DNA from 2 places in the Alkaliphilus sp. B6464 genome. Region 2 is predicted to be linked to the other one. Evidence: riboswitches for the same ligand, from Rfam matches in the RefSeq annotation. Region 2 holds a riboswitch; the other holds the start of a gene.
The links. A riboswitch is a leader RNA that binds a small molecule or an ion and turns the genes downstream of it on or off. The one in region 2 is predicted to bind glycine.
Positions count from the first base shown of each region.

Region 1: it holds a riboswitch for glycine, as region 2 does, so the genes downstream of both, HYG84_RS16740 (GrdX family protein) here and gcvT (glycine cleavage system aminomethyltransferase GcvT) in region 2, are expected to answer to the same signal.

Region 1 is NZ_CP058557.1:3,282,559-3,299,138, reverse strand. It holds gene HYG84_RS16775 (ABC-F family ATP-binding cassette domain-containing protein) at 1-1,014, shown strand, start outside; gene HYG84_RS16770 (hypothetical protein) at 1,111-1,260, opposite strand; gene HYG84_RS16765 (ABC-2 transporter permease) at 2,020-2,661, opposite strand; gene HYG84_RS16760 (ABC transporter ATP-binding protein) at 2,655-3,521, opposite strand; gene HYG84_RS16755 (GntR family transcriptional regulator) at 3,518-3,898, opposite strand; gene trmL (tRNA (uridine(34)/cytosine(34)/5-carboxymethylaminomethyluridine(34)-2'-O)-methyltransferase TrmL) at 4,320-4,790, shown strand; gene HYG84_RS16745 (DegV family protein) at 5,043-5,888, shown strand; glycine riboswitch at 6,229-6,340, shown strand; glycine riboswitch at 6,342-6,422, shown strand; gene HYG84_RS16740 (GrdX family protein) at 6,522-6,908, shown strand; gene trxB (thioredoxin-disulfide reductase) at 7,010-7,954, shown strand; gene trxA (thioredoxin TrxA) at 7,989-8,306, shown strand; gene HYG84_RS16725 (glycine/sarcosine/betaine reductase component B subunit) at 8,382-9,668, shown strand; gene grdA (glycine/sarcosine/betaine reductase complex selenoprotein A) at 9,750-10,226, shown strand; gene grdB (glycine reductase complex selenoprotein B) at 10,275-11,582, shown strand; gene grdC (glycine/sarcosine/betaine reductase complex component C subunit beta) at 11,753-13,294, shown strand; gene grdD (glycine/sarcosine/betaine reductase complex component C subunit alpha) at 13,308-14,498, shown strand; gene HYG84_RS16700 (BMP family lipoprotein) at 14,756-15,853, shown strand; gene HYG84_RS16695 (YjjI family glycine radical enzyme) at 16,090-16,580, shown strand, end outside.
Region 2 is NZ_CP058557.1:1,203,901-1,220,480, reverse strand. It holds gene HYG84_RS05880 (riboflavin synthase) at 1-380, shown strand, start outside; gene HYG84_RS05875 (bifunctional 3,4-dihydroxy-2-butanone-4-phosphate synthase/GTP cyclohydrolase II) at 433-1,641, shown strand; gene ribH (6,7-dimethyl-8-ribityllumazine synthase) at 1,645-2,106, shown strand; gene HYG84_RS05865 (sigma-54 interaction domain-containing protein) at 2,147-4,234, opposite strand; gene HYG84_RS05860 (hypothetical protein) at 4,522-4,725, opposite strand; gene gcvPB (aminomethyl-transferring glycine dehydrogenase subunit GcvPB) at 4,990-6,450, opposite strand; gene gcvPA (aminomethyl-transferring glycine dehydrogenase subunit GcvPA) at 6,450-7,790, opposite strand; gene gcvH (glycine cleavage system protein GcvH) at 7,792-8,175, opposite strand; gene gcvT (glycine cleavage system aminomethyltransferase GcvT) at 8,245-9,351, opposite strand; glycine riboswitch at 9,529-9,604, opposite strand; glycine riboswitch at 9,608-9,709, opposite strand; gene HYG84_RS05835 (NAD(P)-dependent oxidoreductase) at 9,967-11,226, opposite strand; gene HYG84_RS05830 (DUF362 domain-containing protein) at 11,518-11,688, opposite strand; gene HYG84_RS05825 (PSP1 domain-containing protein) at 11,767-12,654, opposite strand; gene holB (DNA polymerase III subunit delta') at 12,648-13,637, opposite strand; gene HYG84_RS05815 (cyclic-di-AMP receptor) at 13,657-13,986, opposite strand; gene tmk (dTMP kinase) at 13,991-14,620, opposite strand; gene HYG84_RS05805 (aminotransferase class I/II-fold pyridoxal phosphate-dependent enzyme) at 14,720-16,156, opposite strand; gene HYG84_RS05800 (hypothetical protein) at 16,403-16,570, shown strand.

The DNA.
Region 1 (16,580 bases), 1.3 Mb from region 2:
CCAGACATATTATTACTAGATGAACCTACAAACTATCTTGATGAGGATCATATAGAATGGCTGAAAACATATCTAAAAAACTACCAGAATGCATTTATATTAATATCGCATGATATACAATTTTTAAACAGCGTGGTTAATATAATATGTCATATTGAAAACAAGTCATTAACAAGATATATAGGTAATTATGATAACTTTACAAGAACATATGAAATAAATAAAAAACAATTAAAATCTGCATATGAAAGACAACAGGAAGAGATTGCTAGGCTTGAAGATTTTGTTAAAAAAAATAAAGCAAGAGCTGCAACAAGAGGAATGGCAAGTGCTAGACAAAAAAAGTTAGATAAAATGCAAAAGATAAAGATTGCAAGTGAGAAACCAAAGCCACAGTTCCAATTTAAGTCATCTAGGATATCAGGAAAGATAATTTTTGAAGCAAGAGATTTAGTCATAGGATATAGCGAACCACTAAGCAAACCTCTAAACCTAACAATGGAAAGAGGTCAAAAGATTGCCTTAGTTGGAGCCAATGGTCTAGGAAAGTCCACATTATTAAAAAGTTTAATAGGATTAATTAAACCTATAAGTGGAGAAGTTAAAGTAGGTGATTATCAAGATATAGGATACTTTGAGCAAGAAATTAAAGAATTAAATACTAACAGTGTTATAGATGAAGTATGGAATGACCTCCAAGGATATGATAGATATCAAATAAGAAGTGCATTAGCTAAATGTGGACTAACAAATAAACATATAGAAAGCACAGTATCAATATTAAGTGGAGGAGAACAAGCCAAGGTTAGACTATGTAAACTTATAAATAAACCGACAAATATACTAATCCTAGATGAGCCAACAAATCATTTAGATGTTGAAGCAAAAGATGAACTTAAGAGAGCACTAAAAAAATATGAAGGAAGCATACTTTTAGTATGTCACGAAACAGAATTTTATAGAGATGTTGTAACCGATATATGGAACTGCGATGAGTGGGCTACTGTTTTTTAAATTGTATTTGTGGATTCAAAAAACAGTAACTAACCTAAAATAATAAAAGAGCGCAGATTTTGCGCTCAATTTAAAATTGTTTTGTAATATAATTAATTAACGTAGTTTTGATAACTTATTTTTATAATGAGAAGCCAGTTTTTTAGCTCTTCTAATCGCGTCTTTTTCTGGCCATCTTTCATGCTCTATAAAATACCTCTTCATCATTTCAATAAATACTTCATATCCACTTTTTCTTTCGTTCACATTTACACCCCATTGTATTTTTATATCTTTCCCAGAAGGAAAGTGACATTATCTCCCAGAATAAATTGTTATTCAAAGCTATATATATACTTTTCGGTGAATTTAAAAAAATTGTGGATGTCTATATTTTGGAAGTCTATTACTCTAATTGTTTTTGTAGATTTTTTGGTCTGCTGTTTTGCGTTTATCTCGGTTCTGAAACTAGAAGGGTAATCTTACTGGATTCAGGAAATTTGAAGATGCCATATAATCCTTTTATTACATCCATTTGGATTACTGGAATTTCATTTTTTACTGCTTTAGTTTTAGGGTGATATATATTCGGATATTGGATCTGATTAGGCTTTTACCGTTAAAAATGCAGATAGACTGAAAATAATAAGTGTTTTATGAATGAATGAAGAACAAGAGTGTAATTTATTGTATAAAGAAAGGACATTGACCAATAGTTTTGGTTCAATGTCCCTTTACTTATTTTAGTGTGTAGTCGTATAAAAATATATTAAGCTTGCGATAGTAGTTTTGTCTAATAAAATTAGTGTGCACCAAAGGTTATGTTCATTTTATCAATACTAAATTTCGCTCGTTTTTCTAATCAAAATTGTTGGAGGCATCATGTTTTTATTTGTTATTGTTATTTTTAGCATCTTTCCATGCTTTATAGGACAAATATATAATAGGAAAAAGAACAAGTAAAAGTACTATCGGCTGTGGAAGTGTCGACATGGTATCACCTCTTTCAAAAGATTCAAGCACACATTATAAGAGTTCCTTTTTTTCATAAATCTTGATTGATGTAGTTATAGAAACACTTAAAACTACTATAATGATAGCTGTCATTATTAAAATTCGAGCGTAAGAAGGCATGGAATATAACCCGTTCAATTCCAGTGAAATCGGTAGCTTCGTTAATGTTGGCAACAGGAATGGTGTTGCAACAATCACAATAGAAAAGAAGTATTTTGTCTTTTCGTAGCCTAATTTATATTGAATAGGTGTATACACGCTAAATATTGTTGTTGAGATTAGCAGCACTGTCAATACATTTGATAAGCTAAGAAACTCAATTTGCGGGAAAATAAGTGCTACAACACTATATGATAAAATGCAATGTGCAAAAATCAGCAATAAAAACGTATATCTTGCAGTTGCAATTGTGTGGCGGGGATATGGAGTTGCGCATAATAAAGCATCTGCTTTTGGATATTTGAGTTCTGCCATTGAAACATATTGATACAGCATAAACTCGGCAAAAATGGTCAAAATCAAAAAGGCACTGAAGCCTAAAAATTCCGGCGCACGCCACATAATGAATATTGGAATAGCGGTAGTTACAATCATCATCACTAACATGTATTTTTTTACGAGTAAAATATCTTTTTTCACAAGGCTAATTAACATTTGCTTTTACCTCCCTCAATATATCCCAACATAATGTCCTCTATACTCGGTCTTTCAACTAAAATATCGCTCATACTCTTTTGGACTAAATCTAATTGTTTCGTGATCCCTGTAAATCCAAAACTAGATTCTTGAATATTTAAAAATAGTTTGCGTGTTTCTTCATTCAGATACTTTTTATCGCCCTTTATCAATCGGTGATTGTCTATCAATGTATCCTTTTCTTCATCAAATAAAATCTTGCCGTTGTCAATCAATATTAGCATATCAGCAATTTTATCCAAATCAGAAGTAATATGTGTGGAGAAGAAAACACTTTTTCCGCCTTGATTCATGTAATCGGTGAGAATTTCCATTAGCTGACTTCTAATTAGTGGGTCGAGTCCACTGGTTGGTTCGTCCATGATTAATAGGTCTGCGTTATGTGATAAAGCGAGCGCCAAAGCAAACTTCATACGCATACCCTTTGATAATGCAGAAATTTTTTGATGAGGATTTAGATTAAAGCGCTCCATATAGGCTTTATAATCCTGTTCGCTCCAAGTTGAGTAGGCAGGAGCAATAATACTTTTCATTTCAGACATGGATAACTCATCATAGAAGCCACCATCATCCAAAACAATGCCGATACGATTTTTAAGTTCTTTCTCATTTGTCTGCATATCTTTTCCAAAAAAATTTATTGTACCGCTCTCCTTGGATATAAGGTTAAGTATTGCTCTTAGTGTTGTGGTTTTACCTGCTCCATTAACGCCTATAAAACCGGTAATACAATCTTCTTGTAGTGAAAAGCTGACATCTGACAAAGTGAAATCTTTATAGATTTTTTTTAGTCCTGTCACTTCTAATATAGTATTCATTGGTTATCCTCCTCATACAAAATATCCATCATTAAATTCAATTCCTCTTTCGGAATTTTTAACGTTTTTGCAGTTTGAATAAGGTCTTGCATCTTTTGTTCTACAATACGCCGTTTGGAATCTCTAAGCAATTCCAAGTTACCCGCTGAAATAAAAGTACCAATCCCTACCTGGCTTGTTATGAAGCCTTCCTGCTCCAACTCATCATAAACACGGCGAATCGTCAGCACACTCACGTTTAAGTCTGTAGCAAAGTTCCTAATTGATGGGAGCTGATCGCCCTCTAATATTTCGCCTTTAAAAATAGAATCCTTTATTTGTTCTTTTATTTGTTGATATAACGGCTTATCAGATACATTTGAAATTAATATTTTCATTGTATTAATCACCTCTTATAATCAGTGTGCATGTATATGATACACACTATACACTCAATATACATTGATGTCAAGAAAAAAGTGCCACTGATTTTTCATTAGCACTCAATAGGTTATATAAATAATTTTTAACTCACAGTATTTTACTGATGTACAATATTTTATTAACTTTATCAATTTGTTATACAATAATAAATACTATTTCAATAGGTAAAGAAGTCTACTACATATGTCTGCTCTAACTTTGTATGTCATAGGCCAACTAATAAATTAGATCAGCTTATTAAGCTTATTGATACAGAGTATAGTTTTTCGCTGGCTAATACTACATAGACAATTAAAATTTATTACAATTGAGCCTTGATTTTGTGTTATAATTCAGTGGTATACTTTTAACATATGATAGTTAGGGGGAGAAAAATTGCTACATGTAGTATTATTAGAACCAGAAATTCCACAAAATACAGGAAATATTGCTAGAACCTGTGCTGCAACAGGAAGTGTACTTCACTTAATAGGTCCATTAGGGTTTTCTATAGATGAAAAGCATGTAAAGCGTGCGGGACTTGACTATTGGGAAATATTAGACTTAAGGTATTATAATAGCTATGAAGAATTTTTAGAGAAGAACTCTAATGCTAAAATATACTATGCAACAACTAAAGCAGAAAAATCCCATAGTGATATGGAATACCCAAAGGAAGATTGTTATATAATGTTTGGCAAAGAAACTGCTGGTATTCCAAAAGATATATTAAATAACAACAAGGAAACCTGCATAAGAATTCCTATGGTAGATTTAGAAAGAGCAAGGTCATTAAATTTATCTAATTCTGTTTCTATTGTGGTATATGAAGTGTTACGACAATATAATTATCCGAATATGAGATAGGGTAGCTATGGCTACTCTATTTTTATTCTATATAAGAAAGTTAGAACTATAAGTATTTTAAGTAGGTGAAATTTCTAGTTAGATTTTAGAATTTAAGTGCAACATGTGTATGTTAGATAGTGTAGTGTCGCTTTTGCTTTTAACATAGAAAATATTGTAAATCGATTAAATAAAGTATAGAATGGAATTAAATAAACAGTCAATTAATAATTAATTAATAGATAAGTTAAGTAGAATAATGGAGGAGATAAAATGAGTAAGATTCAAATTATTACAGATAGTATGATTGATGTCCCTAAAGATATTGTAGAAAAACATAATATTATAGTAATGCCTTTAACTATTATTTTTGGTGATAAAGAATATAGGGATGGCGTTGACTTAACAAACGCACAATTTTATGAAAAACTTTCACAATCAGAAGAACTGCCAAAAACTTCTCAAATAAGTCCAAATACTTTTATGCAGATATTTGAAAAAGTCTTAGGCGAGGGCAAAGAAGTTCTATGTATAAATGGCTCTTCAAGGGCAAGTGGTACACATCAATCAGCAATAATAGCCAAAAACTCATTGGAAAGTGATAAAATTCAGGTTTTTGATACTATGGGGTTATCCTTTGGTGGTGGAATGTTTGTATATGAGGCTGCAGAGATGGCGAAAGATGGAAAGAGCTTAAAGGAGATAATGGATAGGCTAAATGAAATAAAATTAAAGGTAGACCATATTTTTACTGTAGATACGTTAGAGTACTTAAAAAAAGGCGGCCGTTTGAATCCAATGAAAGCTACAATAGCTACTATGTTAAATATTAAGCCAATTTTAACAGTTGCAGAAGGATTAGTTGAGCCTTTGGATAAAGTAAGAGGAAGTAAAAAGGTAGTAGGTAAAATGATAGAACTTGCAAAGCAGCGCGGAAACAACTTTGAGAATAAAGTAGTTGGTATTTCTCATGCAATCTGTCCAGAAGCTATAGCTGTACTAAAAGAACAAGTACTCAATGAGCTTAATCCAAAAGAAGTGATTGTTACTGAAATAGGCTGTACAATAGGAACTCATGCTGGGCCAGGTACATTAGCTATTTTTTACATTGTTGAGTAGTTAAAATATAAGTACATAAAATTAGATTTAATTGGATCTGGTTTTTAAATAATAATGGTGTTTAGTTAAATGCATTTTGGATATAAGAAAAATAGATTAACCTATGTGTTATTATTAAAGTTAGCGAAAAGTTGTAAAATGCTGAAAAGTCAAAATGAATTATTAAGAAATTTTAATTTGTTATAAATTTGACAATTCCAACATTCTTATGTAATGCCAATAAAACATGGGTAAAAATTTAATAAAAGTAGTTGCTACTGCCTATTATATATATTATAATGTGATTGAAGATAGATATTTAGAAAAATTTAGCATACTAATAATTTAATATTGTAACTGGAAGAAAAATGCGGGAGAGATTTAACATTTTAAATGTTAAACGCCGAAGGAAGAAGCTAAAAGGTTCGCCATTTTTTAGTGAATATCTCAGGCAAAAGGACCGTATTTGGACGGTACTCTGAAAAGCGTAATTTAGCACCGATGGGGCAATTTCTGCAGTTTAAGAAAGAAACTCTCAGGTTAATGAACAGAGCAACTATGACAACAAGGCGTTGTATTAGTTGCTCTGTTTTTGTATAATTAAGTAATTTTATGGGAATAACTCAAAGAGTAAATTTACGGAGGTAAAGTTGGGTGAAGGCAATAATTATTACAAATAATACGGAAGTTAGACAAAAATATAACAACGATTATAATATAGAATTTGTTGATGGAAATTACTTAGACGTTTTATTCCTAGCAAGGAATAAAATACACGAAGGACACAGACTGTTAACTCACCCTTTGTCAGGTAGTGTTAAACCTAACGAAACGCCTTACAAAAGTCTGGCCATATCCTGTGAAAAAGAAGATTTACATATTGATTCCTTAATGATTATAGAAGATAGCATTAGTACCGCTCAAAAATTTATTAGAATAAGTACTCCTAAGAAGTGGGATAATGAGATATTAAAAGATTTTATGGAAATTGATCGCACACTATTGGATAGTGCAATTGAAAGTATGAGGCAATTTAATTAGAATTCTAGCCAATATTTTAGCCTCAAATTCCATTAATTTAAAGTGTTATTTTTAATTAAGCATAAAAACTAATAAAATATGAAATTAAAGGAGTGAAACATATGGAAAACATTTATGATGTAATTATAATAGGTGGAGGACCTGCTGGATTATCAGCTGGACTTTATGCAGCTAGAGGTAAAATGTCAACATTAATTTTGGAAAAAGAAAAAGCAGGTGGGCAAATTGTAAGTACAGAAGAAGTTGCAAACTACCCAGGATCTATGCAAAATGCTACAGGACCAATATTAATAGATAGGATGGTAGAGCAATGTAACGAGTTTGGAGCAAAGTTTGAAAAAGATACAATAAAAGAAATAAAAGTAGATGAGTCAATAAAGGTTTTAGTAGGAGAAAAAGCAACTTATAAAGCTAAATCTATAATTATAGCCTCAGGAGCTAACCCAAGGCCAATAGGTGCGCCAGGAGAAAGAGAATTAACTGGTAAAGGTGTATCCTACTGTGCTACTTGTGATGCAGATTTTTTTACAGACCTAGAGGTGTTTGTTATTGGTGGAGGGGACTCTGCCGTTGAAGAAGCTATTTTCTTAACTAAATTTGCTAGAAAAGTAACTATAGTACATAGAAGAGATGAGCTTAGAGCTGCTAAGTCTATTCAAGATAAAGCTTTCAACAATTCTAAAATTGACTTTATATGGGACAGTACTGTAACGGAAATTAAAGGCGATGGAATAGTTGAGAGTGTAGTATTTAAAAATTTAAAAACTGGTGAAACTACAGAGTATACAGCTAACGAAGATGATGGAACTTTTGGTATATTTGTATTTGTTGGTTATATTCCTGCAACCGAAATATTTAAAGGTATTGTAAATGTGGATGAAGCTGGATATATAATAACTGATGATAATATGAAAACGAATGTTCCAGGTGTGTTTGCAGCAGGAGATTGTAGGGTAAAATCATTAAGACAGGTTATTACAGCAGCTGCTGATGGAGCTATTGCAGCAATTCAAGCTGAAAAATATATAGAAAATGAACTAGAATAGCAAGTTTAATACAACTTTAAGGAGGTGAAGGAAAATGATATCTGTTGATAAAGACACTTTTGAAAGTGAAGTACTTCAGGCTGAAGGGTATGTATTAGTAGATTATTGGAGCGATGGCTGTGAGCCGTGTAAAGCATTAATGCCTGATATTATGGAGTTAAAAGAGCAATATGGTGATAAAATTAAATTCACTAAACTAAACACTACTCAGGCAAGAAGGCTAGCCATTAAGGAAAAGGTATTAGGTTTACCTACTATTGCTATCTATAACAATGGTGCAAAGGTAGATGAATTAACTAAGGATGATGCAACAAGAACAAATATTGAATCAATGATTAAAAAATACTTATAACTAAACTGGCCTATAATGGGAACGAATTGAAAGTATTCAATTATAGGCCCTTAGAAATAAAGGGAGGTGAAGCTTGTGCGCTTAGAATTAGGAAAAATTTTCATTAATGATGTAAAGTTCGGGGATACTACTAAAGTAGAAAACGGCGTACTTTATGTCAATAAGGATGAAATGCTTAAAGAAATTGGTGGAGATGAACATATTAAAAGCATCGACATCGAATTCGCTCATCCAGGAGAAGAGGTTAGAATTACTCCAGTTAAGGACGTTATTGAACCTAGAGTTAAGGTTGAAGGTCCTGGAGGGATTTTTCCAGGGGTAATAAGTAAGGTTGATACTGTAGGTAGTGGCCGCACACATGCTTTAAAAAATGTGGCAGTAGTAACAGCAGGTAAAATCGTTGGTTTTCAAGAAGGTATCATCGATATGACTGGTCCTGGGGCAGAGTATACACCATTTTCCCAACTACACAACATAGTTGTTGTTGCAGAACCAGTTGATGGCTTAAAGCAATATGATCATGAGGCTGCTGTAAGAATGATAGGTTTTAAAGCCGCTATGTATTTAGGTGAAGCTGCGAGAAATGTAGAGCCTGATGAAGTAAAGGTTTATGAAACAGAACCTATCTTTGAATCAGCTAATAAGTATCCTGAATTACCAAAGGTAGGATATGTTTATATGCTTCAAACTCAAGGTTTACTTCATGATACATATGTATATGGAGTAGATGCTAAGAAAATAGTACCTACCATTCTTTATCCAACAGAAATAATGGATGGTGCTATTGTAAGTGGTAACTGCGTTTCTGCTTGCGATAAAAATCCAACTTATGTCCATTTAAACAATGGAATTATAGAAGACCTATATGAAAAGCATGGTAAAGAAATAAACTTTGTTGGAGTAATTATTACAAACGAAAATGTTTACCTTGCAGATAAAGAGAGATCTTCAAATTGGACTGCTAAATTAGCTAAGTTCTTAGGGTTAGATGGTGTTATTGTATCTCAAGAAGGTTTTGGTAACCCTGATACAGACCTTATTATGAACTGTAAAAAGATTGAAAATGAAGGCATTAAAACAGTTATTGTTACTGACGAATATGCTGGTAGAGATGGCGCTTCCCAATCTTTAGCGGATGCAGATCCGAAAGCTAATGCTGTTGTAACTAATGGTAATGCTAATGAGGTTATTGTGCTACCTCCAATGAAAAAGATTATAGGAACAACAGATTACATTGATAAAATTGCAGGAGGTTTCTCTGGTAGTTTAAGAGAAGATGGAAGCATCGAAGTAGAAATACAAGCAATAACAGGTGCTACTAACGAAACAGGATTTGTTAAATTATCATCTAAAGGTTTCTAGTAACTAATTATATGATATTGATAATTTAAAAATTCGAAAAATTTAAAAATCAAATAATAATTATAGAGAGGATGAAGCTGTATGGCAAGATTTGATGGAAAAAAAATCATCATTATTGGCGATAGAGATGGAATTCCAGGTCCAGCTATTGAAGAATGCCTAAAGGGTACTGGGGCAGAAGTAGTATTTTCAGCTACAGAATGTTTTGTCTGAACCGCTGCGGGTGCTATGGACCTTGAAAATCAACAAAGAGTAAAGGATCTAACTGAAAAATATGGAGCAGATAATGTTGTAGTACTTTTAGGTGCGGCAGAAGCTGAAGCATCTGGATTAGCAGCAGAAACTGTTACAGCAGGAGATCCAACCTTTGCAGGTTCATTAGCGGGAGTCCAGTTAGGACTAAGAGTTTTTCATGTAGTTGAGCCACAATTTAAAGATGAAGTGGACGCAGAAGTTTATGATGATCAAATTGGCATGATGGAAATGGTGCTTGACGTTGATTCTATCATTGAAGAAATGACTAATATTAGAAGTGAGTTTTCTAAGTATAACGATTAATTCGTATTGATAAATAATTCCCGTTAAAAATGAGAGAGGGGGGAAAGTATGAGCAAGAAAAAAGTTGTTCATTATATAAATCAGTTTTTCGCTGGAATCGGTGGAGAAGAAAAAGCTGATATCAAGCCTGAGCTAAGAGAAGGAGTAGTAGGTCCTGGTATGGCTTTAAATGCAGCTATAAAAGAGGAAGCTGAAATTGTAGCAACTATTATTTGCGGTGACTCTTATTTCAATGAAAATCTTGAAGAAGCTAAGACTGAAATCATTGAAATGGTAAAAAAATACAACCCAGATCTATTTATTGCTGGACCTGCATTTAATGCTGGTAGATACGGTGTTGCTTGCGGAACTATTTCAAAAGCGGTAAATGATGAATTGGGAATTCCTGTTTTAACAGGTATGTATGTTGAAAATCCAGGTGCTGATATGTTTAAAAAGAGTATTTACATTATCGAAACTGGAAATTCAGCCGCAGCTATGAGAAAAGCCGTTCCTGCAATGTCATCATTTGCTCTCAAATTATTAAAAGGTGAAGAAATTGGATCACCTGAGGAAGATAAATATATATCTAGAGGTATTAGAAAAAATTACTTTGCAGAAGAAAGAGGTGCAACAAGAGCGGTTAATATGCTTCTTAAAAAGTTAAAAGGCGAAGAATTTGTAACAGAATATCCAATGCCAGACTTTGATAGAGTTGAACCAAATGCTGCTGTTAAGAACCTAAGTAATATGAAAATTGCAATAGTAACTTCTGGTGGTATTGTACCTAAAGGCAACCCAGATAGAATTGAATCCTCAAGTGCTTCTAAATATGGTAAATATGATATTTCTGGATTTAATGATTTAACAGAGGCAGATCATGAAACTGCTCATGGTGGATATGACCCAGTATATGCTAACATTGATCCAGATAGAGTAATCCCTGTAGATGTTTTAAGAGATATGGAAAAAGAGGGCATTATTGGAGAGTTGCATAAATATTTCTATACAACAGTTGGAAATGGTACTTCTGTTGCAAGCTCTAAGAAATTTGCTGCTGAATTTGCAAAAGAATTATTAGCTGATGGTGTAGGTGCAGTTATACTCACCTCAACATGAGGCACCTGTACACGTTGCGGTGCAACAATGGTAAAAGAAATTGAGAGAGCAGGAATACCTGTAGTTCATATGTGTACGGTAGTACCAATATCACTAACTGTTGGCGCTAACAGAATCGTACCTACAATTGCTATTCCTCACCCATTAGGTAACCCTAATCTAGACCCTAATGAAGAAAAAGCATTAAGAAGAAAGCTTGTGCAAAAAGCTCTTGATGCTCTAACAACAGAAGTAGACGGACAAACAGTATTTGAATAAGGTTTTATATTAGAAATAAAATATAAATTAAATAGATGGGTGTTTGCTCACCCATCTATTTAAATATATACTGGATGCATTGTCAAGCTGTATGAAATTTATTTATAAATACAAAAAAATATATTTACTATATCTATAATAGATTTAAAAATTCCTTGGAGGTGTCTATTATGTCATATGCTGTAGCAAAGGCTGCTGGTTATGTTCTAGTACATACACCAGACATGATTCTTCACAATGGTACTACACAAACGATTGAAAAATCAGTAAATCCAAATTCTGAATATTTAAAACAAGTCCCTAAGCATTTACGTAGTTTTGAAGAGGTTGTAAGCTATCCTCCTAACCAAGTTTATATCGGATCTATGAAACCTGAAGAATTAAACAACTATGAAACTCCTTGGTATAACAAACAAGTAGAAGGGGCAACGAGAGAAGGTAAGTTAGGCGAAATAATGCCTCAAGATGAATTTATCGCTCTTATGAAAATATCCGATGTATTTGATTTGGTAAAACTAAATAAATCTTTTACAAGTATGGTTAAGGAAAAGTTAAACAAACATCCTTTAATAACTGAGCAAATGGTTGCTAAGTTAAAAGATGGGGATGAAATGGATGATATTAATAAATATATTAATGAGCAACATGCTGAACCTCTTTATAACAACGAAGAAGTAGTAGGTTGTATTAAAAGAGCTCATGAGGTAGACGTAAATTTGAATGCACATGTTATTTTTGAAAATTTGGTTGTAAAGGCTTCAGGAGCCTTAGCCTTTATGCATCTTATAGATAAAAACAATATAGATCCAGCTTCAATTGATTATGTTATCGAATGCTCCGAAGAAGCTTGCGGAGATATGAACCAAAGAGGTGGAGGAAACTTTGCTAAGGCTATAGCCGAAATGGTTGGAGCTATTAATGCAACTGGATCAGACACTAGAGGTTTCTGTGCTGCGCCAACTCATGCTTTAATTCAAGCAGCTGCTCTTGTGCAATCTGGAGTTTATGAGAATGTTGTTATTGTAGCAGGAGGAGCAACAGCAAAGCTTGGAATGAATGGTAAGGATCATGTAAAAAAAGAGATTCCTATACTTGAAGATGTTCTAGGTGGCTTTGCTGCTCTGGTAAGTAAAAATGATGGTATTAATCCTATTCTTAGAACAGATTTAGTAGGTAGACATACAGTAGGTACTGGGTCTTCACCTCAGGCAGTTATTACATCATTAATTACTGCACCATTAGATAGGGGTGGATTAAAAATAACAGATGTTAATAAATATTCTGTTGAGATGCAAAATCCAGATGTTACAAAACCAGCTGGAGCAGGAGACGTTCCAGAGGCAAACTACAAGATGATAGCTGCTCTTGGAGTTAAGAGAAATGAACTTGAAAGAAAAGATGTGGCTACATTTGGACATGATCATGGTATGCCGGGATGGGCACCTACTCAAGGGCATATACCGTCAGGTGTTCCGTATATTGGTCATGCTATTGAAGCTTTCAGCAATAATGAAATTGAAAGAGCTATGATCGTAGGTAAAGGAAGTTTATTCCTTGGTAGAATGACAAATCAATTTGATGGTGTATCCATTATTATGGAGAAGAATACAGGATGTAAAGAAGCACAAACTGGTGGAGTTTCGGAAACGGAAGTAAAATCTATGATAGCTGAAGCAATGAGAGAGTTTGCATCACACTTATTAGGGAAATAAGGGGTGATTTAAAATGAGTGATAACAAAATTATAAAAGAAATGATTGGTAAAGTATTTAATGATATAGCTGATGCAATAGAAACGGGACAGTTTGGCAGCAAAGCAAAAGTAGGTATTACTACATTAGGTAGTGAGCACGGAGTAGATAACATAGTTAAAGGGGCCGAAATGGCAGCTAAGAATGGTCAAGGATATGAAATTATATTGATTGGACCTAAAGTAGATACAAACCTTAAAGTGGTTGAGGCAAATACTGAAGAGGAAGCTCATAAAAAGATGGAAGAGCTTTTAGACAGTGGAGAAATCCATTCTTGTGTTACAATGCACTACAACTTCCCTATAGGTGTGTCCACTGTAGGAAGGGTTATTACACCAGCTAAGGGAAGAGAAATGTTTATAGCTACAACTACTGGAACCTCATCTCCTCATAGAGTAGAGGCTATGGTTAAAAATGCTTTGTATGGAATTATCGCTGCTAAAGCATCAGGAATCAAAAATCCAACAGTAGGAATTTTAAATGTAGATGGTGCAAGACAAGTTGAAAGAGCTCTAAAGGAACTGGATTCAAACGGATATAAGGTTAATTTTGTTGAATCGATGAGATCTGACGGTGGTGCTGTAATGAGGGGTAATGATCTTTTAGCAGGAACACCTGATGTAATGATTCAAGATACACTTACAGGAAATATCTTTATGAAAGTTTTCTCATCCTTTGCAACGGGTGGAGACTACGAAGCCTTAGGTTATGGATATGGTCCTGGTATTGGTGAAGGTTATGATAGAACAATACTAATATTATCTAGAGCCTCCGGAGTACCTGTAGTAGCTGGCGCTATTGAATACGCTGCCCAGTTAGTACAAGGTAACCTCAAGGAAGTTGCAAAGACGGAATTTGCAGCAGCTAAAAAAGCAAAACTAGATGATATACTAAAATCGCTAACAAAAGATAATAAAAAACCTAAGGAATCCGAGGGTGAAGAAGCAGTAGCCCCACCTACTGAAGTAGTTACAGGCTCAATTTCAGGAATCGATATTATGGATTTGGAGGATGCTGTTAAGGCACTTTGGAAAAAAGGTATTTATGCGGAAAGTGGAATGGGTTGTACTGGTCCTATAGTAATGGTTAATGAAGGAAAAATAAAGGAAGCTATGAAAGTATTGGTGGAAGTAGGGTTCATCGCAAAAGAGGCAGGTCCTTGTTAGCAAACTTATTGAAAAGTGAATAAATAATAGCTTGAATTATAACCTCCTAAAATATGATTATATAAAAATTAATTGTTTTAATTATATTTAGGAGGTTTTGTTATATATATAGGTAAAGCTTTATTTTACCAGCTCATATAGTGTATTGCATTTATATATTGTGTATATTATAATATTTATAGAAATATAAATTATGGTTTAAAATCTGACTATTGTACAAAATAGTTAAAAATGTTTAAAAGGGAGGATATTAAAAAGTGAAAAAAAGATCATTAGCGGTATTATTGGTTCTTGTTTTAATGATGTCATTAGTATTAACAGCATGTGGTGGAGGTAAGTCAAATGATGGAGTATCTTCAGAAGCTCCAAAAACTCAAGAAGGTACAGACAATCAGCAAGCCGATGCAGGTGATTTCTTTGTAGGCCTTGTAACTGATATTGGCGGAATTGATGATAAATCATTCAACCAAGGTACATGGGAAGGTATTGAAAAATTTGCTAATGAATTTGGAACAGATAAGAACTTCCTTCAATCTGAAGAAGATGCAGATTATATACCAAATTTATCAGCTTTTGGAGATGAAGGAGCAGATTTAATAGTTGCACCTGGATTCTTATTTGAAGACGCAATGAAGCAAGTATCAGCAAATTTTCCTGACAGAAGCTTCTTAATTCTTGATGCAAAAGTAGAGGCCGATAATGTAGCTAGTGCTCTTTTTGCAGAACACGAAGGTTCTTTTCTAGTAGGAGTAGCTGCAGCGCTGAAGGCTAAAGAAGCGGGTAAAGATACTGTTGGTTATATAGGTGGTATGGATTTTGAATCTATACAAAAATTTGAAGCTGGATATGAAGCAGGTGTTTGGGCAATAGACCCTAATATGAAAGTTTTAGTTGAATATGCAGGTGCATTTGATAATGCCCAAACTGGTCAAGCATTAGCAGCTAAAATGTACGATCAAGGTGCATACGTTATTTATCATGCAGCTGGTGGTACTGGTAATGGATTAATTAAAGAGGCTCAAGATAGAAGAGTAAAAGGGCAAGACGTATGGGCTATAGGTGTTGACAGAGATCAATATGAAGATGGCATATATGAAGGTGATAAATCAGCTGTATTAACATCAATGATTAAACGTGTTGATGTTGCTGCCTATGACATTGCAAAACTTACTTTAGATGGTAAGTTCCCAGGTGGAGAAGTTCTTACTTTCAATTTAGAAAATGAGGGAGTTGGATTACCGAAAAACAATCCAAATCTATCTGATGAAATTGTAAAAAAAGCAAATGATTTTATACCTCAAATTATTTCTGGTGAAGTTGAAGTATCACCTGTACCATCAAGATTACAAAAATAAAAATTTAATGATTCTATAGTTGTATTATAGGCTTAAATTTCATATAATAACTATAAAAAAACCAAGATTTTATAGTCTTGGTTTTTTACTTAATAACGTAGCACGTAGGAAAGTAAAAATTATATGAATATGGTTTTCATAGAGTATATCTAGCAAAGGCTTCTTTGACTTAAAAATTTTAATAGAAGCCTTTGTTCATTAATATAGTATTATTTTAAAAATATGAGGTGTTAATTATGAGAGCAAAACAAAGTGAAATACTAGATACTATAAAAAGCAAAGGCTTAACCTATCAACAAAAACATCATAATTTAGCAAATATTGCAGAAAGACTTGTTGATCCAATAGAATTATTGAATTACACAAGTGAAGAAATGGAAGCAATAGAAAACAATATGATATGTGATTTAAACGAAGGATATGGAGTTTATAGACCAAGATATATTGTTCCGGATTATTCTATTTTTATTAAAGAGGGATGCAAGTTTTTAGATTTAAATCCCCCAACTGATATAGATGAATTATTAGATGGACTTTTAATTTTATATAGTAACGTTCCATCAATAACAAGTTTTCCTGTTTTTATAGGTGAATTAGATCAATTAATAGATCCATTTATAACAAATGAAGATGAAGATTATATAAAAATCAAACGATTTTTAAATCATATAGATAAGACTATTCCCGATTCATTTTGTCATGCTAATATAGGACCTAGGGCAAGTAA
Region 2 (16,580 bases):
ATCGTTTAGGTGGACATCTAGTAAGTGGTCATATTGATGGAGTAGGTATTATTAAAGATTTTAGACGAGAAGACAATGCTATCTGGGTTTCCATAGCGGCGCCTTCTAATATTTTAAAGTATGTAATATATAAAGGCTCCATTGCAATTGATGGAATTAGTCTTACAGTTGCTTATGTAGATAATGAGATTTTCAGAGTGTCTGTCATTCCCCACACAAAGGAAGTAACAACTCTCCTTACAAAAAACATAGGTGAGGAAGTAAACCTTGAGGGAGATATGATTGGAAAATATATCGAAAGGTTTCTATCCTTTAAAGAAGAGGCTCCCTCTAAATTAGAAGTAGATATGGAGTTTTTAAATAACCATGGTTTTTTGTAAGGTTTAAAATAATCTTCACTGTAATCCATCAAATAAAAGGAGTGAATTAAAAATGTCCAAATTTAACACTATAGAAGAGGCCATTGAGGATATTAAGCAGGGTAAAATTATAGTAGTTGTAGACGATGAAGACCGCGAAAATGAAGGAGATCTTCTTATGGCTGCTGAAAAGGTAACTCCAGAAGCTATAAATTTTATGGCTAAATATGGTCGTGGGCTAATATGTATGCCTATTCTTGGGACTAGACTAAATGATCTGTGCATTCCTCAAATGGTGCAGCATAATACTGATAATCATCAAACCGCATTCACCGTATCTATTGATGCTATTGAGACAACTACAGGAATATCTGCCCAGGAAAGAGCCTTTACAATCCAAAAAGTTTTAGACCCAGATGCGAAAGCTTCAGACTTCAGAAAACCAGGACATATATTCCCATTAGAAGCAAGAAAAGGCGGCGTATTAAAAAGAGCTGGTCATACAGAAGCTGCTGTTGATTTAGCAAGACTTGCTGGATTATATTCCGCCGGTGTAATTTGTGAAATAATGAATGAAGACGGTACTATGGCGAGAGTCCCCGAACTAATGAATTTTGTAACAGAGCATGATTTAAAAATAATTACAATAGCTGACTTAATTGCATATAGAAGAAAGAATGAAATGCTTATAGAACATGTAACAGAAGCTAATATGCCCACAAAATACGGAGATTTCAAAATCATAGGCTATGAAAATAAATTAAATGGGGAGCATCATGTTGCTTTAGTGAAGGGTAATGTAGATGATGGAGAGCCTGTCCTAGTTCGTGTCCATTCTGAATGTCTTACCGGGGATGCTTTTGGGTCTACGCGTTGTGATTGTGGCGAGCAATATGCTACTGCTATGGAACAAATTAATAAGGAAGGTCGAGGAATATTAGTCTATATGCGTCAAGAAGGTAGAGGCATAGGATTAATAAATAAGCTAAAGGCGTATGCTCTTCAAGATGAGGGAATGGATACAGTTGAAGCAAATCTAGCCCTAGGATTCCCTGAGGATATGAGAGATTATGGTATCGGTGCTCAAATATTAGCTGATCTTGGAGTTAAAAAAATTAGACTAATGACTAATAATCCTAGAAAGTTGTCAGGATTAGCTGGATATGGCATGGAAATTATAGAAAGAGTTCCCATCCAAATGAATCATAATGAGCGAAATGCTTATTATTTAAAAACTAAACAAGAAAAATTAGGACATATGTTGAAATTTAAGGAGGCATAAATAATGAATATATTTGAAGGTAAATTAATTTCTCAGGGATTAAAATTCGGTATTATAGTAGGAAGATTTAATGAATTTATTGGAGGCAAACTTTTATCAGGAGCACTTGATGCCTTAAAGCGTCACGGTGTTGAAGAGGCGGATATTGATATTACTTGGGTGCCTGGAGCATTTGAAATCCCACTTGTGGCAAAAAAAATGGCTAAGTCCGAAAGATATGATGGCATAATATGCCTTGGTGCTGTTATAAGAGGTGCTACTCCTCACTTTGACTATGTATCTAGCGAAGTAACTAAGGGCGTTGCTAGTGTTTCCCTAGATACAGAGATTCCTATAATATTTGGCGTGCTTACGACAGATACTATCGAGCAAGCTATTGAACGGGCAGGGACTAAGTCAGGAAACAAAGGCTATGATGCAGCTGTTACTGCTATTGAAATGACTAACTTACTAAAAGAGATTTAAAAATCTTATATGATATAGCAACAATTAGGGTCTGAATTCTTCAGACCCTTTTTAATTCTTTTAATACTCTTATCCCATGCTCTGTAATTACAGTTCCTCCACGTCCTTTAAAAATATTAACCATTTTCTTTTCTTCTAAAGAAGTAATAATATTTCTTATTTCCTGTTCGCTAATAAAAATATTCTTTTCCTTTGCTGCATATAATATGCTTCTTCGTCCTAATCTTTTATTTTGTATAAAAGCCTTTTCTAATTCATCTAATACAAAAATATATTTATCTAAGTTTTTCCCTATATCTTTTGTAAGATTCTCCACAAGCTCTTCTTCTACCGCTTTATCGCATCCTTCATATTTTATTCCATCATATACTTCTTCTTTTAATCCGTCCGCTATTTCAAATGGTAAATCCTTTATATCTACTTCCCTAATTTCTAAACTAACTAAATATTCTATGTAGTTTTTTAGTTCCCTTACGTTGCCTTTCCAGTTATATGATAGGATCAATTCCTCTGCAGGTAATGATAATTGAAAGGAGCCTCTAAACTCTCTCTTAAACTGTTCTATCAATGGCAATATGTCTTTTTTTCTAGATCTTAATGGAGGAACTTTAAGGGGTAACACATTTAGTCTATAATATAAATCCTCTCTGAACTCTCCCGTTTCCATCATTTCCTTTAAATTTTTATTAGTAGCAGCAATTATTCTAATATCAACATTTATTATACTATCTCCACCTAAGCGCATTACCTCTCTTTCCTGCAGGACCCTTAACAGTCTCATTTGAAGACTCGGTGGCATTTCTCCTATTTCATCTAAAAATAGTGTTCCATTATGAGCAAGTTCAAATAGACCCGGTTTACCACCTTTTCTGGCCCCAGTAAAGGCTCCTTCCTCATATCCAAAAAGTTCGCTTTCTAAAAGGCTCTCAGGTAGAGCACCACAGTTAATAGCAACAAATTGAAAATTTCTTCTTCGGGAATTATTATGTATTGCTTGAGCAAAAATCTCCTTACCTGTTCCACTTTCTCCGGTTATTAATATAGAAGAATTAGACTTTGCCATTCGTTTTGCTATTTCTATAGATTTTTTTATAGCATCGCTTTCTCCGGTTATATCTCCAAAATTGTATTTAGCTTTATGACCTTTCCCAATAACCTTAGCTCTTAGCCTATGCTGTTTCTTCTCTGCATCACTAAACCTTCTAATAATAGCTACCGCCCCATATAGTCTTTCCGAATGAATAATAGGATCTACTGATACTATTAGATCAATACCATTTATTTTTATTAGTATTTCCTTTACAGACTGTAAATTTTCTAAGACATTTTTAAATGGAATTTGAGGAAATAATTTTATTCCATCTCTATTCATAACCTCTTTACTTTTATACCCTGTTGTCTGTTCCGCATTTTCGTTATATAAAAATATAGTTCCTTTAGAGTCAATTCCTATTACTCCATCATCTATAATTTGAAGTAGTATATCCAATTGTCCTTCAGACATATTTGTTATACCTAAAATCTGCGAAAGGCCATAGTTGGCTGTTGCAATCTCTCTATAGCTTTTTCCAATATTTTGTCTGTTTAATATGTATAAGAGATCTAATCTAACTCCAATTTCAATTATTGTATTAATATCCAATAAACTATTTCCTATATTAATAATCTCCTTAGCTCCATCAAGATTATAGCTAGATTTACCTAAAATAATTATTGTTTTATTATCCAGTTCCAACTTCTCCTGTGGACATGTGGGTATTAAGTTAATATGATTAACTCCAATCTGATATAGGGTAGAAACCATCTGTTTTGACATTTCTATGCTTTCATCCAAAAGGAAAGCATCCGTTCCTTTCCTAATATCCATAATCTTATCTAACCCTAATTTTGATATTGTTCTATGGACGAATAAAACCTTATCCGTTTTTTTAATAAATCGCCGAACCTTATCAAAGGCATCAAAAGAAGGAACTAAAACTAAATCTGCTATTATTTCCTTTGTAATAGAGCCACCCTCTATACAGTATTTTTCAATATGGAGATTTTCTTGGAACAAACTTCTTATTTGCTCATAATACATATTTAAGGTTGCCTGGCTATAACATAAAATAGCTAACTTTTTTTTCATAGACCTTCTCCTTATTGTAAACTAGACTCAGTTGAGATAGGCTTAACATTCCCATCTATCCCTATCATACTTAAAAGAATGTATGCAACACGAATTGCCAGATCATGCAGCACTAGTCTTTCAATTAAATTATCAGCTTTTGCAAGTCTGCTACTTAACTCTTCGTTTATTTTAATAGAAATACAATAAATAATATAATTTTCTCATACTTATATTATAATTGATAAAAATACCCTCTGCCATATAAACAGAGGGTATTCTTATTTATTTTTTATGATACTGCAATACTATTTTACTATTTGGTATCTAAAAATTAGTATTGCCTCACCATTCTTTTCCTTTACATCACCTTTTATTACAGTTACTGTTTCACCAGATGATAGTGTGAAATTAGAACCTGCCACGCTTTGCATGTATTCTCTTATTTCTTGTGCTTTATCTGGATCTGTCATTTCTTTAACGCCCCAGGCGGGTGCAAGTACACTTGCCATGTCTCACGTTTCACAAGCGCTAGCAACTCTATCATCTATAGATTTCTTTATACTATTTAGTAAATCTTGCTCTAAATTCCCATCTTGTCCAAACAACATTATCTTTCCTCCTTAGTTTTCATCTTCAGTGTACTGCTAATATTCCCGCTTTTACAGGAATAGGAATTAAGCATTACATCTGAAGCAAGTTTTCTTTATTAAACATTGTAACTCCCTCTTTTTCAAGAGGGAGTTACAACAGTATAAATATGTTAACTATTGTTTTTACTCACTTTTTTCCCACTTAACTATTAAGTTTCTAGCTGCCTTTGCTTCATCTATTCTTCTTACATGGGTGTTATGAGGAGCATTCTTCAATAATTCAGGGTTTTCTTTTGCTTCATCAGCAATTTTATTCATCGCATCTATAAATCTATCTAGAGTCTCCACACTTTCAGTTTCTGTTGGCTCTATCATTATTGCCTCATTTACTATAAGTGGGAAGTAAATTGTAGGTGGATGGTATCCATAATCAAGTAGGCGTTTCGCAATATCAAGTGTAGATATTCCTAGTATATCCTCATTTAGGCCTCCTAATACAAATTCATGTTTATATACTTGCTCTATTGGAAGATAATATTTTTCCTTTAATTTATGCATCATGTAGTTTGCATTAAGCACTGCCTTTTCACTAACCTCTTTAAGTCCGGGCCCATATGAAAGTATATAAGTATATGCTCTAACAAGTATTCCAAAATGTCCATAAAAACTCTTTATTTTACCTATAGAGTGTGGTCTATCATAATCTAGTATATAGTTATCCCCTTTTTTCTCTACAACTGGAGAAGGTAAAAACTCTACTAAATCTTTTCTAACTCCTACAGGTCCACTTCCAGGACCTCCACCACCATGAGGTGTTGAGAAAGTTTTATGTATATTATAATGAACTACGTCAAATCCCATATCTCCTGGTCTAGTAATACCTAAAATTGCGTTCATATTTGCTCCGTCATAATATAATAAGCCACCTGCTTCATGAACTAAATCTGCAATTTCTTTAATATTTGTTTCAAAAAGTCCAAGAGTACTTGGATTTGTTAACATTAATCCGGCAATTTCATCACTTAAAACTGACTTGAGGCTTTCTAGATCAACAGCTCCATTTTTATCGGATTTTACTTCCACAATATCAAAACCAGCAACAGCTGCACTAGCTGGGTTTGTTCCATGGGCAGAATCTGGAACTATAATCTTTGTTCTTTTCTTATCTCCCCGCTTATCATGGTAAGCCTTTATTATCATTAATCCTACAAGCTCACCATGAGCTCCTGCTGCAGGCTGAAGAGTCATTCTTTCCATACCAGCTACTTCTGCCAGCATTTTATCTAGTCCATACATAAGCTCTAAAGCTCCTTGTACGGTTTCTACTGGTTGGTAAGGATGTATGTTGCTAAATCCAGAAAGCGATGCCATATCTTCATTTATTTTAGGGTTATACTTCATAGTACAAGATCCTAATGGATAAAAACCTGTATCTACTCCATAATTTTTACTAGATAATTGAGTGTAATGTCTAATAACATCTACTTCGCTTACCTCTGGCAAATCTAATTCCTTATCACTTAAAAACCCACTCGGAATTAGACTTTCAATATTAACCTCTTCTACATCACATTTGGGTAGGCTATATGCCTTTCTACCTTCTTGAGAAACTTCAAAGATTAGTTTAGTGTAGTCTGTATTCATTATATCACCTCCATTACTCTAGCCAATTTATCTATTTCTTCCTTAGTTCTTTTCTCAGTTACACATAACAACAATCCATTATCTAACTCTGAATATTCTTTTTTAAGTTCATATCCTCCAAGGATGTTGTTCTTCAATAACTCTTCATTAACCTTAGAGCTATCTAAATTACTAGTTACTGCAAACTCTTTAAAGAATGGCTTATCAAATAATGGTTTAAACTTACCACCCTTAGTAATCTCATTAAAAGCATAATGAGCTTTTTGAGTACTTTGCATAGCTACTTCTCTAATTCCTTTTTTACCTAAAGTAGTTAGATAAATAGAAGCCATAAGAGCAACTAACCCTTGGTTAGAACAAATATTTGAAGTAGCTTTATATCTTCTAATATGTTGCTCTCTTGCCTGTAATGTAAGAACAAACGCTCTCTTACCATCTACATCCTCAGACTGACCAACTATTCTTCCAGGAATCTTTCTAACTAACTTAGATGTAGTTGCAAAGAAGCCTAAATATGGTCCACCAAAGTTTAAGCTATTTCCTAATGATTGGCCTTCTCCAACAACTATGTCTGCACCTAGTTCTCCTGGACTTTTTAATATTCCTAATGAAATAGGATCTACATAATTAATAAATAGTGCTTTATTTTCATGAGTAATTTTTTCAACCTCTGTTATATCTTCAATAATACCAAAGAAGTTCGGGTTTTGGATTATAACTCCTGCGGTGTCTTTTCCAACTACAGACTTCAATTTGTCTATATCTGTTACTCCATCTTGCATATCTACTTCGACTACTTCAATATTTCTAAATCCCATATATACTTTTAAAACATTTCTTACTTCAGGATGTACCGTTGAAGAAACAACAATGGATTTACGTCTTGTATTATCAGCTGCCATTATTGCCGCTTCAGCACACGCAGTCGCACCATCATAAATAGAAGCATTCGCTACATCCATACCTGTTAAACTGCAGATCATAGTTTGATACTCAAATATTGCTTGTAGGGTACCTTGACTAATTTCTGGTTGATATGGAGTATAAGCTGTATAAAACTCTGATCTTCCCGCTAGATGTTTAATTACGCTAGGAATATAGTGATCGTATGCCCCTGCCCCTAAGAAGCAAACTAGATCATCTGTACTTTTGTTTTTTCCGCTAAGGTCTTTCATATGGCGAACTATTTCCATTTCGGAATATGGTCCTTCTATATTAAGTTCTCTACCTAATTGAAGTCCTTTAGGTATGTCCTTAAACAGATCCTCCATGGAGTTAGCTCCAATAGCATCCAGCATTCGCTTGACATCGGTGTCTGTATTAGGTATGTACCTATGCATACTATTCCTCCTTATCGCAAAACTCTTTGTATTCTACATCATTCATTAATGTTCCAAGTTCAGATTCATCTGTTAATTCAACTGCTAAAATCCAGTTAGCAAAAGCATCTTCGTTTACAAGTTCAGGAGAATCTTCTAGAGCTTCATTAATCTCAACTACTTTTCCTGAAACTGGCAGATATGAGTCAGAAGCTGCTTTTACAGACTCAACAACACCAAAAACATCACCTTTGTCAAACTCATCCCCGACTTCTGGCATTTCAATATAAACGATTTCTCCTAATGCATGTTGTGCATAGTCTGTAACCCCAATGTAAGCCTTATTTCCTTCTACCTTTACCCACTCGTGATCATTTGAATATAAAAGTCCTTCTACAATTTTCATACCATACTCCTCCTTTAATTGTTTTTATTATTTTCTATTGTTTTTTATTTTTTAGATATTTATTTAAAGTTATTTTTTAGTATGTTTATCATAAAACTTTTTACCAACTACCTCTGCCTTTAAAATTTTCTTTCTAACTTTAATTTCTATTGGTGTACCTAAGGCTGCATACTTAGCATCAACTAAAGCAAAACCAATATTTTTCTTCAGACTTGGAGAATTATACCCAGTAGTTACAAAGCCTATAACCTTTCCATCGGCCATAACCTCGTATCCATGTCTAGGTACTCCATTTTCTTTCATTTCAAATCCCACTAGTTTTCTCTTTAACCCCTCTTGTTTTTGCTTAACAAGGGCATCCTTACCAATAAAGTCAGTTTTATTTAACTTTACAAAAAAGCCTAATCCCGCTTCTAGAGGACTAATATCCTGGGAGATTTCATTGCCATAAAGAGGTAGGGCAACTTCAAACCTCAAGGTGTCCCTTGCTCCAAGTCCCGCTGGCCTTAATCCTTTATCTTTACCAACTTCCATAAGCTTTTCCCACAAATCATTAGCATCTTTATGATCTAAGTAAATTTCAAAACCATCTTCCCCAGTATAGCCTGTTCTTGAAACAAGACAGTTAGCACCATTTATATTTACATCTCTTTTTAAATAGAAGAACTTTATTTCTGAAAGATCTGTATCAGTAAGCTCTTGCAATATTTCTTGAGCCTTTGGCCCTTGAATAGCAATTTCTGATACATCCTCAGAAATATTGATTAATTCTGCATCATATTTACCTAAATTTTGCTTCATCCACTCATAATCTTTATCAACATTGCTTGCATTAACTACTAGATAGTAATGATTATTGTTAAACTTATAGACTAAAAGGTCATCTACTACTCCTCCATCTGGGTAACACATGAAGGTATAAAGAATTTGGTTATCTTCAAGCACAGATATGTCGTTTGTAACTAGGTACTGAACAAAATCCTCTGCTTGATTCCCCTTTACTTCAATTTCCCCCATGTGAGATACATCGAATATTCCTGCTGCTGTTCTTACTGCCTCGTGTTCAGCTGTTAATCCCTCAAACTGTACTGACATTTCCCATCCTGCATAATCAACTAATTTGCCGCCATGTCTCTTGTGTGCTTCATACAAGGATGTTCTGCGCAGCTCGGTCATAAATATCTCCTCCTCTTTTATAATAATTTACCCTAAATTAAAGCTAGTACATCATTTTAATTAATAGTATGAGGAAATTCCTCCATACAAAACTATTCCCAAGTTTAAAATATATTCTCATAATTTATGCAAAAAATAAGAACATAATGGAATAGTAAGAAAATCTGCCATCATGTCCTCTGTATTTTTGCCTGAGAGTTTCTACACTAAAATGTATTTCTCCTACGGCGCCGCATATACGGGCTCTTCAGAGTTCCATCAAACAACGATCCTTCTGCCTGAAAGTTTCTGTAAAAAAATTGGCATCTTTTACATTGCTTCTTCGGCTACCCTAGTGGATATCTCTCGTTGTTATCATCTGGTACTGTATGTATGTTTTTTATATAGCGCTTTATAAGACAATAATACATCTTTTAGAATATTTTTTCAACTCTTGATATTTTTTTATCATGTCTTATTTTTTGAATACTTTAAATTGGATATAAATTTCATATGATTATAACATAAAAGATATACAATATAAAATAATACCATTTTATATGTTTACTCTAAATAATAAAATTAAAAAAAATCAAGAATAAGCACTTATGTCTATACCCTTGATTTTTATTTTAATTAACATACTTTATTAGATTTTTTCCCATATTTTTCACTAACATATTTATCAATAGCCTCAGCTACATGCTTCGAATATTTTACTGCCTCTACAACAGTTCTCGCTCCAGTAACAACATCCCCAGATGCAAAAACTCCTTCTTTAGTAGTTCTGCCATCTTCATCTACTATCGCTAATCCTCTTTCGTTTACCTCTATTCCTTTTGTTGTAGATATTATATTAGTTCTAGGTCCTTGGCTAACTGCAACTATAATAGAGTTACACTCAAATAAGCTTTCAGAACCATCTACAGCAACAAGTCTTTCTCCAGCTTCGTCAGCTACCATCTTAGTTTCAATATAAATTATACCTTCCTCTGTAATTTCAATAGGAGCCCTATACAACTCAAACTTAACTCCATCTACCTTAGCATATTCTATTTCATGATTAGTTGCAGGCATATCTTCAGTGCCTCTCCTATACATTATAGTAACCTCTTTAGAACCTTTTCTAATAGCTGTTCTAGCTACATCCATTGCAACGTTTCCACCACCAATAACGCACACCTTATTTCCTAATTTATATACATCAGGGTTTTTTAAATAGTCAATTGCAAAATGAACATGTCCTAAGCCTTCACCTTTAATATTTAGCTTTTTAGGTTGCCATACACCTGTACCGATAAATATAGCATCAAATCCGTCTCTAAACAACTCTTCAATGGTTATTCTAGAACCTACTAATACGTTAGGTCTAATTACGACACCTAGCTCTACTAATCTATTTTTAATTTTGTCTAAAATATCTTTAGGTAATCTAAACTCCGGAATTCCGTATCTAAGCATTCCACCTATCTTATCTTTAGCTTCAAATATTGTAATATTATATCCTTTTAAGGCTAGCAGTAAGGCTATAGTAATACCTGCTGGACCAGAGCCTATTATTCCAATATTACCTTTGCGTTTTTTCTCCGGTTTTAAATCTATTAAATTTAAACTATAGTCTGAAATATAGTTCTCTATATCACCTATTTTAACAGGACTTGATTTTATTCCTAATATACAACTACCCTCACACTGCCTTTCATGGGGGCATACTAAAGAGCATACTACAGATAATGGGTTGTTCTCAAATACAATTTTTCCAGCCCCATTAATGTCTCCTTCTAAAAATAAATTGATCATTTCTTTTATAGGGGTATTGATAGGACACCCTTTTTGACATCTTGGATTTTTACATTGCAAACATTTTTTTGCATTATCTATTACATGTTCTGCCACAATATCAACTCCTATAACTTTTAGATAATTCAGGCTATGTATTTCATTAATAACTATATAATAATACTCCCATACTATAATAGAAAATATTACTTAACTTTGCAATAGTAATAAGTAAATATGACCTGCTATTTTTTATAAACTCTATAAAAGCGCCTTGTAAATATATAAGCATTGATTATTCAATATGTTACATTAGTTATAAAAGTCGTAAAAATCAGTTAATAGTACTTTAGTAATTAGAGAACCTATATTTTTTATTGCAATAATAAAGACCCTTATCTAAGGGTCCTATTGTGGAATTGGTGCATCTACTGGACATACATTTGCACAAGCTCCACATTCGATACATGTTGCAGCATCTATAACATATTTGTCTGAGCCAGCTGTAATAGCATCTACTGGACATTCTGACTCACAAGCACCACAGCTAATACACTCATCAGTAATTACATAAGCCATCATAACCACCTCCTATGGTAATGTATAAACCATTCTATATAAGCTTTTCCTTTTATTATTATTACATACTATATAAATCTATATTTCATCTAATTTCTTCAATTCAGATTTTAGCTCTTCTGGAATATCTAATTCATCTTCTACTTCAACTTCTTTAACCTTAGTTACATCATGTAAAAAGTAGGATTTAATTTCTCCATTATTATCATTAGGATTATTAATTTTAACCTTCACAAACTCTAATAATACATTGGCTTCAACTACAATACCTTCTCCATCTGGAGTTAAAACTATAGAGCCCACATTCGGCAGTTTTTGTAGGATTTGTGCGTATACATCATGCTCATATTTTAAACAGCAAAATAATCTGCCACAAATACCCGAAATTTTAGCAGGATTTAAAGAAAGATTTTGATCCTTAGCCATTTTAATTGAAACTGGCTCAAAATCGCCAAGCCAAGTGGAACAACAAAGTGATCTACCGCATGGACCAATTCCTCCGAGCATTTTTGCCTCATCTCTTACACCTATTTGCCTTAGTTCTATTCTTGTTTTAAAAACAGAAGCTAAATCCTTTACTAACTCTCTAAAATCAACCCTACCATCTGCAGTAAAATAGAAGATTACTTTATTATTATCAAATGTATATTCAACATCTACTAGATTCATATCTAGGTCATGTTTTCGTATTTTTTCAGTACAAACTTCTAGAGCTTCCTTTTCTTTTATCTTATTCTCTGTATGCTGGTTTTCATCTTCTTCTGTGGCAATACGGATAACGGATTTTAAAGGGCTAACAATATCTTCTTCTAAAACCTGCTTTGGCCCAACTACAACCTGTCCAAATTCTACCCCTCTAGCAGTTTCAACAATAACAGAATCATTTTTATTTATTTCTATGTCGCTAGGATCAAAATAGTATATCTTTCCTGCCTTTTTGAATCTTACTCCTACAACCGTTACCATTTAGATAATACCTCCTGGATATTTAAAAGCATTACTTCTATATTCAAGTGGAATTGAACATTGCTTTTCAAATTATTTTTTGCTTTTTCTATTATAAAAATAATATCTCTAACTTTCCCTAAATCTATTCCTTTTACCTGAAAATCTATCTCTTCTTTTTTATCTACATTTATTACAAGATCCATACTTCCCGTTTCCTTATATACCATAAGATCCCTATACCAGCTAACCATAAGATCAAAAATCTCTTCAGTATATGGTCTTTGTTCCTCAAAAAACGAAATTTGATCTAATATGCTAAGGAGTTTTGTACCCATTAAATTGTTACATAATTTAATAACCCCTTCTCTTCTTTGATGAAAATCAGGGTTGTCTAATAGTTCGATTGCTCTACCTACAATCCCACCAGAAAAAGCCGCAAGCATCTGTGCTTTCTCCATATCAATATTTTTACTATTAATTAAATATGATCTTATATCCTCTAAACGTACAGGATTTAGCTTTATAGTTTGACATCTAGAAACAATTGTAGGCAGTAGGCTATTTCCCTTTGTAGTTAGCAGAATTAAAGTAACATAAAGAGGAGGTTCTTCTAATGTTTTTAAAAGAGCATTTTGTGCTTGTATATTCATTTTATCTGCATTACATATAATATAGGCTTTTCGTGTGCCTTCATAGGGCTTTAGTTGTATATCCTTTATAAGCTCCCGTATTTCATCGACCTTTATTGTTCCTTTACCTTCAATTACTTTAATTTCAGGATGGTTACCGCTGCTTACCTTTACACAACTACTACATTTTCCACATGGCCTGTCCTTATTACTATTGCAAACTAGAGCAGAGGCTAGTTCTAGAGCTATAGCTTTCTTGCCTAGTCCTTCTGCTCCTTCAAACAAATAGGCATGGGCCACTTGGTCATGCTCTAGAGCTCGTTTTAAGCTCTCTATAGCTTTTTCCTGCCCAACAATACCTTTAAAGGCCATTCTCTGTCCCTACTTTCTACTACAGTTTTAAATGTTTTTCTATATCTACAACAAATATTGTTGCCCCTCCAACCTTAACCTCTATAGGATATGGAATAAAAACTCCTGCAGCTCCAGATATTGGAGTCGGTGCAGTAACCATCTGATTTCTTGTTTCGCAATTATTTTTAATAATTTCAATAACCCGATCTACTTTATCATCTTCTACACCGATTAACAGTGTTGTATTTCCAGCCTTTAAAAATCCCCCTGTAGTAGCTAATTTAGTCACCATGAACTTATCTTTAGTTAGATCATCTATAAGATGGTGAACATCCTCATCGTGAACAATAGCAATAATTAATTTCATAAAATTATTCCTCCCCTATTAATATTTTTAATTTACTTTCAATATCCTTACTTATGTCTTCAATAGATTGATTCGCACTAATAACCTTAATACGCTCTGGATACATATTAATAAGCTCCATATATCCTTCATAAACTTTTCTATGGAAATCTAATTTTTCCTGCTCCAATCTATCTACTTCTTTTGTAGCCTTAATACGTTTTAATCCTACTTCAGGATCTATATCTAGTAAAATAGTAAGATTAGGCCTTAGTCCGTTAGTAGCAAAATCATTAATATTTTTAATAGATTCTAACCCTATACCCCTACCTTTTCCTTGGTAAACCATACTTGAGTCTACAAATCTATCGCATAGTACAATCTTTCCCTCATTGAGAGCTGGAATAATAAGCTCTGCCACATGTTGTGCTCTAGAAGCTGCGTATAATAGAGCTTCAGTAATATCTGACATTTCTTGATGGCTTTTATCCAAAATTAACCCTCTAATTTTCTCTCCTATTACAGTTCCTCCAGGCTCTCTTGTTAATAATACTTCATACCCTTTTTTTTCTAAAAACCTCTTAATAAAAGGAATTTGTGTAGATTTTCCAGCACCATCTGGGCCTTCTATAGTAATAAATAATCCTTTGTTCACCTAATCACCTCATATGCTATTTTATTTTATACTTTGTTCGATGGCTGATAGTTCTAAAAGTCCATAAGAGCTAAGTCTTTACCTATTCTATAGATTAACCTATGCTAATACTTCAATACAGTGGTAACTAGCATCTTTAAGTCCTAAAATCTCTTTATCAGACTGAATAATAGCTGTAACATGTTCTATAATTTCATCATTAATTTTTTCCCCTGGAACAATTAATGGAATACCTGGCGGATATGGTATTATATATTCCCCGCTAGTATAGCCGCTACTTTCCTTAAGCAATACTCTTTTCTTGTTCTTATATAAAGCTTGCCTTGGAGTAAAAACCTGTTCAGGCATTTTGTATATAAAAGTTTGTAGCTCATCAGAGTTTTTATTTGTTTCTTCTTTAGAAATTATATCAAGAGCACTTAGCAACTTGTAAAAATCCTGTGTATCATTAGCAATTGATGTTACTGCCAATACACCATAATTATTAGACAGCTCCATCTGTATATTAAATTCATCTCTAAGTCTTTGCTCCAGCTTATATCCTGTAATACCTTTTAACCCAAACCATAGTCGAGTAGGGTCTATAGCATGGACTCCCTTAATCCCTATTATATCCTTACTCATTATACTTACTTTGCCTAGTTTATAAACCATTTCCCTAAAATTGTTAATATTTTCAAGTAAAGCTTTCATTAAATATTTACCCTCAGTTTCATAAACCATAACTGCAAAATCTAAAGAAGATAATAATAAGTATGATGGACTGCTGCTTTGATGGATTCTAAGCATAAACTTCAGTTTCTCCCTATCTATTCTATCTCCCTGTACATGAAGCATAGAGCTTTGCGTAAAAGAAGGTAATGTTTTATGAGTACTTTGTACCACTCCATCTGCTCCACAGCTTAAGGCAGATGGAGGCAAATATTCACTTAATCCAAAGTGTGCGCCGTGAGCTTCATCTATTAATAGTATTTTATCATATTTATGTACTATTTCCCTTATTTTTTTTAAATCACATGCAATACCATGGTAAGTTGGATAAGTAAGTACTACTGCTTTAATATCATTATGCCCCATCAATTGTTTTTCAATATCTTCCGGTAATATTCCCATTGCAATTCCCTGTTCTTCATCCATGTTAGGATAAACATATATTGGTACCAAGTCACCCAGTATACTAGCATTTATTACTGACTGATGACAATTCCTATCTATAAGTATTTTATCTCCCGGACAGGTGGAGGCCATTATCATACTATATATGCCAGCTGTACTACCATTTACCAAAAAGAATGTCTCCTCACTTTTAAAAATTTTGCTAGCCTTATCCTGACTTTGTCTGATTATATGTTTAGCATTGTGCAGATTATCGGTTCCAGGAATTTCTGTAGTATCTAAGTTATATACAATATCTTGAAACTTTTTATATGAAATTTTACTATAAATCCTCCCATTTTTGTGTCCTGGGACATGAAATGATACTATGTCTTGATTATTTAGTTCTAATAGTTGATCTATAATAGGAGCCCTAGTCATTTTTTACCTCCTTTTTTACTTTAGTTATGTAATATCATAATACGACTTTATATATATTATTCGAGAAAAAATTTTTTTCCCCTTTCAATGTATAAAACCTTTATCCTTTAGAAATAATATTACTACAGACTATGCCTGTATAATATACAAGGCAATGTGAGGTCTGGGGAATCAAAATATTGGTAGTAGTGTAGGATTTTTTCATTTTCTATGTAAAATGTTCTTAGAAAAGGATGGTGACTGCTAATGAGAGAAAATAAAATTACTAACTTAAAGGAATTTTTAATGGCTTATGGTAGTAAAAAGTCAGATATAGAAATCTCCCAAATGCTTTCCGTCCCTATAGAACAAGTTAAAAGTGAAAGAGGAAAAATATCCTTTGAAAATATGAAAAACAAAATTGGAAGTCACTAAGTTTAAGTAA